DNA from 3 places in the Cellulomonas sp. ATA003 genome. Region 3 is predicted to be linked to each of the others. Evidence: riboswitches for the same ligand, from Rfam matches in the RefSeq annotation. Region 3 holds a riboswitch; each other region holds the start of a gene.
What was found. A riboswitch is a leader RNA that binds a small molecule or an ion and turns the genes downstream of it on or off. The one in region 3 is predicted to bind S-adenosylmethionine.
Positions count from the first base shown of each region.

Region 1 (2,242 bases), 1.7 Mb from region 3:
CTTGCGCGACCAGCCGGCGACGCGCAGCGGGTAGCCGACGTTGCCGGCGACGGACCGCGAGGACCAGAGGTTGAACTGCTGGAAGATGAACCCGATCCCGGTGCGTGCGCGGCGCAGCTCGCGCTCCGACGCCCGGGTGAGCGACTGCCCGTCGACGACCACGTCGCCGCTGTCGGGGAGCTCGAGCGCGTTCATCAGCCGGACGAGCGTGCTCTTCCCGGCGCCGGAGTAGCCGATCACGCCGAAGATCTCGCCCTTGGCGATGTCCAGGCTCAGGCCGTCGACCGCTCGGACGGGTCCCTCCTTGCCGGGGAACACCTTCGTCACGTCGCGCAGCGACACCATCGTGGTCATCAACAAGCCGTCCTCGTCGGGCGCCCGGTGGCGCGGTCCTCGGCGTGCGGTGGTGTTCGCCGGAGCGGCGGCGGTGCGGGTGGTCCCCGCACCGCCGCCGCCGGCGGTCATGGTCAGCCGGCGTCGCTGGTCCGGACGAGCTCCTCGAGCTCGGCCAGCTCCGCCTGGAGCTCCTCCGGCGGGACGACCTCGGTGATCGCGGTGCCGCCGTTCTGCTCCTCGAGCGCCTCCAGCACCTCCGGCGACTGGTAGATCTCCACGAGCTCGAGGTACGTCGGGTCGTCGGCGTCCTCGGCCCGCGCGACCCAGACGTTCAGGTACGGGCGCGCGGCCTCGGTGTCCTGCAGGTCGGAGTAGATCGCCGTCGTCGGGTCGATGCCCGCGTCCGTCGCGAAGTTGTTGTTGATGACGGCGGCGTCCAGGGTGTTGACCTGCACCGCGGTCTGGTTGGCGTCGACCGGGACCACGGTCACGCGCGACGCCTCCTCGTCGATCTGGGCCGGCGTCGAGAACGCGTTGCCGCCGCCCTCGAGCTCGATCAGCCCGGCCGACTGCAGCACGAGCAGCGCGCGCGCCTGGTTGACGACGTCGTTCGGGATGGCGATCTCGGCGCCGTCGGGGATGTCGTCCGGGGACTCGTAGCCCTCCGTCGTGTAGAGCCCGAGCTGGTAGAGCGCCGTGGACCCGACCGGCACGAGGTCGTCGTCCGCGGCGACGTTGTAGTTCGCCAGGTACAGCAGGTGCTGGAACTGGTTGAGGTCGAGGTCGCCCTGGCTGAGGATCGGGTTCGGCTGGGTGTAGTCGGTGAAGTTGACGAGCTCGACCTCGATCCCGGCCTCCGCCGCGAGCTCCTCGAAGGTGCGCCAGTAGTCCTGGGCCTGGTCGGCGACGCCGATCTGGATGGGGCCCTCGGGCTCGGCCCCGCCGGCGGCCGCGCCGTCCGCACCGTCGGCACCGCCGCACGCCGCGAGGCTCGCGGCGACGGTGGCGGTGGTGAGGAGTCCTGCGATGGTGCGCTTCATGGGGGTGGTGCCTCTCTGGGGTACGGGTGCTCGGGGATGCCCGGCGGCGTGCGCCGGTCGCGGGACTGGCCCGGACGTGGTGGTGCGAAGGGTGGCAGCGCAGCGCTGCGTGGGACGGCGTCCGTCGGGCCCGGGGCGGGGGTGCGGTCGGACGGTCGGTCCCCGCCGTCCCCGACGTCTCGTCGTGGGTCGCCTGCGTGCTCGGTCGCCAATGCCTCCATCGGTCCTGGCGGTAGCACCCATGTCGGGACACGGTGGTCCCCGGGTTGCTGCGGCGTCGTCGAGCCAGATCTCTCGGCCGCTCTGGATGGTCGAGGTGATGGTAGGAACGCCGACCGCGGCACGTCCAGCCACAACCCTCGGTCGCCCAAATAGCGAGATGTTTCTCTCGTCATTCGACACGCGCTCGGGGTGGGCGGTCACAGTGGGGCACGGGGTGCGCCCGGCACCGGGTGGGAGGAGCGACCATGACGGACAGGGTCGACGTCGACGTCGCCGTCGTCGGGGGCGGCGCGATGGGTTCCGCCGCGGCGTGGCAGCTCGCCGGCCGCGGGCTCGACGTGGTGCTGCTCGAGCGGTTCGCGCCCGGGCACGTGCACGGTGCGTCCCACGGGGCCTCCCGGCTGTTCCGCCACAGCTACCCGGAGCCGGACTACCTCGACCTGGCCGAGGAGGCCCGTCGGCTCTGGCGCGAGCTCGAGGACGTCGCCCGGACGGAGCTGCTGACGATCACCGGGGGCGTGACCCACGGCCCCCGCATCGACCCCCACCTCGCCGACGCGCTCTCCGCCCGCGGGGTGCCGTTCGCCTGGCTCGCGCCGGACGAGGCAGCCGAGCGGTGGCCCGGGCTGCGGTTCGACGGACCG
Region 1 covers NZ_CP133990.1:3,677,299-3,679,540, forward strand. Annotated here, with positions in the region: gene REH70_RS18200 (ATP-binding cassette domain-containing protein) at 1-354, opposite strand, end outside; gene REH70_RS18205 (MetQ/NlpA family ABC transporter substrate-binding protein) at 468-1,376, opposite strand; SAM riboswitch class I at 1,591-1,690, opposite strand; gene REH70_RS18210 (FAD-dependent oxidoreductase) at 1,844-2,242, shown strand, end outside.
Region 1: it holds a riboswitch for S-adenosylmethionine, as region 3 does, so the genes downstream of both, REH70_RS18205 (MetQ/NlpA family ABC transporter substrate-binding protein) here and REH70_RS06570 (LLM class flavin-dependent oxidoreductase) in region 3, are expected to answer to the same signal.

Region 2 (2,242 bases), 1.6 Mb from region 3:
CCGCCTGCTGCGGACGGGTCCGGATGCGCCACGCCGGGTCGTCGAGGTCGAACGGCGGCTGCGGACCGACGAAGTCCATGTGGGCGGCCCAGTAGGCCGGGACGGTGCCGACGTCACGCCAGTAGCCGTCGAACCGGTACTCGTGCGCACGGCCGCGGGCGACGAGGGCGGGGAGCAGGTGGTGGCCGAGGTCCTGCTCGTCGTCGGGGGCGTCGGCAGCCTCCTCGACCAGCTCGAGCAGCACGTCGGTGTCGAAGACGAAGACCTCGGTCGTGATGAGGTCCGACGCCGGCCGGTCCGGCTTGAGCGCGTACCCGGTGACCCGCCCGTCGGCGACCTCGACCACGCCGAACCGGGACGGGTCCTGGTGCGCGCGGGTCGTCACCACCGTGACCTCCGCGCCCTGCTCGCGGTGCGTGCGCACGACGTCGGCGTAGTCGAGCCGGTAGACGGCGTCCGCGCTGAGCACCACGACCTCGGGCGGGCCGAACTCGCGGATGAGCGCCGCCTGCCGCCACAGCGCGTCGGTGGTGCCCTCGTGCCACCCGGCCCGGTCCGTCCCGCGATGCGGCTGCAGGACGAGCAGCCCGCCCTCGGTGCGGTCCAGGTCCCACGGCCGGCCGTTCGCGAGGTGGTCGTTGAGGGACGTCGGGTGGAACTGCTCGATCACCCACACGTCCGGCAGCCCCGCGTTCGCGCAGCTGCTGAGCGGGAAGTCGACGAGGCGGTGGGTCCCGGCGAACGGCGTGGCGGGCTTGGCCCGGTCGTCCGTCAGCTGCTCGAGCCGCCCACCCGCACCACCGGCCAGCACGATCACCAGCGTCCTGCCCCGCACGTCCACCGCTGCCTCCCCGCGAACGCGACGGGCCGCGCCGTCGTCCGAGGTCGATCGTGCGCCGACGCGGGGCCGGCCGCACGTCGGCCGCACGTCGGCCGCACGTCGGCCGCACGACCGACACCGGCGCACGGCGGGGCACGTCAGTGGGCGCCCGGTCCGTTGCCCCCGCGGACGCGGCGCACCTATGCTGCCGCCACCATCCGGAGCGGCCGAGAGACCCGGCTCGACGACGCCGCAGCAACCCCCTCGCACCTGAGGGTGCGGGTGCTTCCGCCGGGACCGATGGAGAGCCGATGACAGATCCTGCGACCGCCGGCCGTCCCGGGCTGACGCACGGCCCCGCGGCGATCGACCGCCCGACCGTGTCGTTCGAGCTGTTCCCGCCCCGCACCCCCGAGGCGACGCAGACGTTGTGGACGACCGTGCAGCACCTCGCGGCGGTGCGGCCCGACTTCATCTCGGTCACCTACGGCGCGTCCGGCTCCACGCGGGCCACGACCCGCGACCTCGTGCGTCGCCTGCTCGCCGAGACGTCGGTGCTCCCCATCGCCCACCTGACGTGCGTCGGGTCGACCCGCAGCGAGCTCGTGACGGTCATCGAGGAGTTCCTCGACGAGGGCGTCCGGACGTTCCTCGCGCTGCGCGGCGACCCACCCGTCGGTGCCACGGACTGGCGGCCCCACCCGGGCGGGCTGAGCCGGGCGAGCGAGCTCGTCGAGCTGCTCCGCGAGGTCGAGGCGGCCCGCTGCGGGTCCTCCCCGAGCCAGGCGCTGCGGGGCGCGGCGCACAAGATGAGCGTGGCCGTCGCCGCCTTCCCGACCGGCCACCCCGGGCCGGGCAGCCCCGCCGAGCGCCGCCGACGGGACCTGGACGCGCTGCTCGCCAAGCAGGAGGCCGGCGCCGACTTCGCGATCACCCAGGTGTTCTTCGACCCCGGCACCTACCTCGACCTGCTCGACGACGCCCGCGCCCTGGGCGTCACCATCCCGATCCTCGCCGGCGTCGTCCCCACGACGGACCCGGCACGGCTGCTGCGCGTCGAGGAGCTCACCGGCGTCCCCGTCCCGGCCGACCTCCTGGCGCGGCTCCTCGCCGCCGACGACGACGAGCGCGTCCGGGTCGGCACCCGCGCGGGCGTCGACCTCGCGAACGCGGTGCTCGATGCCGGGGCCCCGGGCCTGCACGTCTACACCTTCAACCGGCACCGGGACGCGCTCGCCCTGATCAAGGGGGCGGGTCTGTCCGACGCATCCCCGGAGGCGTCACCCATCGGAGCCGCACCGATCGACGACCGCCACCGGCCGCACGACCTCGAGCCCCAGGGGCATCATGACCAGCACACCCGACCGGCCCACCGACGTCAGGCCCCGCCCCACCGACGTCGAGCCCCGCCCCACCGCGCCA
Region 2 covers NZ_CP133990.1:3,802,329-3,804,570, forward strand. Annotated here, with positions in the region: gene REH70_RS18775 (glucose-1-phosphate adenylyltransferase family protein) at 1-841, opposite strand, end outside; SAM riboswitch class I at 1,032-1,127, shown strand; partial or broken gene REH70_RS18780 (methylenetetrahydrofolate reductase) at 1,132-2,007, shown strand; partial or broken gene metE (5-methyltetrahydropteroyltriglutamate--homocysteine S-methyltransferase) at 2,168-2,242, shown strand, end outside.
Region 2: it holds a riboswitch for S-adenosylmethionine, as region 3 does, so the genes downstream of both, REH70_RS18780 (methylenetetrahydrofolate reductase) here and REH70_RS06570 (LLM class flavin-dependent oxidoreductase) in region 3, are expected to answer to the same signal.

Region 3 (2,242 bases):
GGGGCGCCCCTCGAAGAAGATGCCCACGACGACCTGGCGCAGGGTGTCGGGCAGCGCGGCGACGGCGGCGTGCAGGTACTGCTGGCGCTCGCCGACCAGGAGGCTCCCCTCCGGGCCGAGTGCGGCGTCCGGCACGCTGTCGACCAGGGACGACTCGTCCGGGCCGGCGTCCATCGACAGCACCTGCACCTCGGAGACGGACCGGGCCGCGGTCACCTGGTCGGGCGTCATCGACAGGTGCTCGGCGACGTCGTGGTCGGTCGGGGTGCGTCCCAGGGACGCGGTCAGCTCGGTGGTCGCCCGGGTGACGCGGGTGGCTCGCTGGCGGGCCTGACGCGGCGCCCAGTCCTGGCCGCGCAGCTCGTCGATCAGCGCCCCGCGGATCCGCATCGCGGCGTACCGGTTGAAGGGCACGCCGGTGCCGGGGTCGTACGCGCGGGCGGCTCGGACCAGGGCGAGGAGCCCCGCGGACGTCAGGTCGTCGCGGTTGACGTGTGCGGGCAGCCGGGCGGCGAGGGACCGGACCTCGTGGCCCACGACGGCGATGTGCTCGGTGACCAGGGCGTTGGACGGGTGCTCGTCGGGTGGCATGCAGCTGGCTTCCGGTCGGCAGGTGCGGTCGCGCCCCCAGGCTCACCCAGGCGGGGGCTACCGCGACCGCAGCGGGCGCCGGCTGGCGCCACGGCCGGCGACCCGGGGCCGCTCGGCCGAGGCTCCGTGCGTCGTGCCGGAGGGCGACGAGCGACTCGTGTGCAGCGCGACCTGTCGCGGCGCATCGGCGGAGTCGTCCGGTGCGTGGACGATCTTGACCCATGGAGTGAGACGTCCCTAGGTTCGGCGCAGGTCATGAGTGCCAGCGCGCAGCCCCGGCTTGCTGGTCGGCAACCCCTCCTCGTCGTGGGGGTGCTCCGGGTGAGGACCTGACCCGCGCGTCCGCGCGGGTAAGACGAGCCCGGAGGAGCACCACCCATGGCCCAGCGCATCGTCCTGAACGCCTTCGACATGACCTGCGTGACGCATCAGTCCGCCGGGACGTGGCGCCACCCGGACAGCCAGGCGTGGCGGTACAACACCCTCGAGTACTGGACCGACCTGGCCCGGCTGCTCGAGCGCGGCCGCTTCGACTCCCTGTTCATCGCGGACGTCGTCGGGGTCTACGACGTGTACCGCGACACGGTCGCCGCCTCGCTGACCGACGCGGTGCAGGTCCCGGTGAACGACCTGTTCGCGCAGGTGCCCGCCATGGCCGCGGTCACCGAGCACCTCGGGTTCGGCATCACGAGCGCGCTCACCTACGAGCAGCCGTACGCGCTGGCCCGCAAGTTCTCGACGCTGGACCACCTCACGGGCGGTCGCGTGGCGTGGAACGTGGTGACCGGCTACCTCAACAGCGCAGCCATCAACCTCGGCTTCACCCGCCAGCTGGGTCACGACGAGCGGTACGACCTCGCGGACGAGTTCCTCGACGTCACCTACAAGCTCTGGGAGGGCTCGTGGGACGACGACGCCGTCGTGCGCGACAAGGAGAGCGGGGTCTTCACCGACCCGACGAAGGTGCACCCGATCGGGCACCAGGGCACCTACTACAGCGTCCCCGGCATCCACCTCACGGAGCCGAGCCCGCAGCGCACGCCGGTGATCTTCCAGGCGGGGGCGTCGTCCCGCGGGCGCGCGTTCGCGGCGAAGCACGGCGAGGGCGTGTTCATCAGCCCCGCGACGATCGCCCAGGCGAGGGAGACGAGCGACGACGTCCGCGACCGGGCGCAGGCGCTGGGCCGGTCGCGCGACTCGGTCAGGATCTTCGCGCTGGTCACCGTGATCACCGCCGAGACCGACGAGCTCGCGCACGCCAAGTTCGCCGACCTCCTCTCCTACGCGTCGGCGGAGGGCGCCCTGGCGCTGTACGGCGGCTGGACCGGCGTGGACTTCTCGCAGTACGACCCGGACCAGCCGCTCGTCGAGGTCGAGAACGACAGCCTGCGGTCGGTGCTGGCCTCGCTGGCCACCATCGACCCGGCGCGCCGGTGGACGCCGATGGACATCGTGACCCAGCGCAGCATCGGTGGCATGGGCCCCGTCATCGTGGGGTCGGCGCAGACGGTCGCCGACCAGCTCGAGCAGTGGGTCGACGAGGGCGGGATCGACGGCTTCAACTTCGCCTACGCCATCACGCCGGGGACGTTCGAGGACCTCGTCGAGCTCGTGGTGCCCGAGCTGCAGCGCCGGGGGCGCGCGCGGACGG
Region 3 covers NZ_CP133990.1:1,330,094-1,332,335, forward strand. Annotated here, with positions in the region: gene REH70_RS06565 (sigma-70 family RNA polymerase sigma factor) at 1-591, opposite strand, end outside; SAM riboswitch class IV at 843-954, shown strand; gene REH70_RS06570 (LLM class flavin-dependent oxidoreductase) at 970-2,242, shown strand, end outside.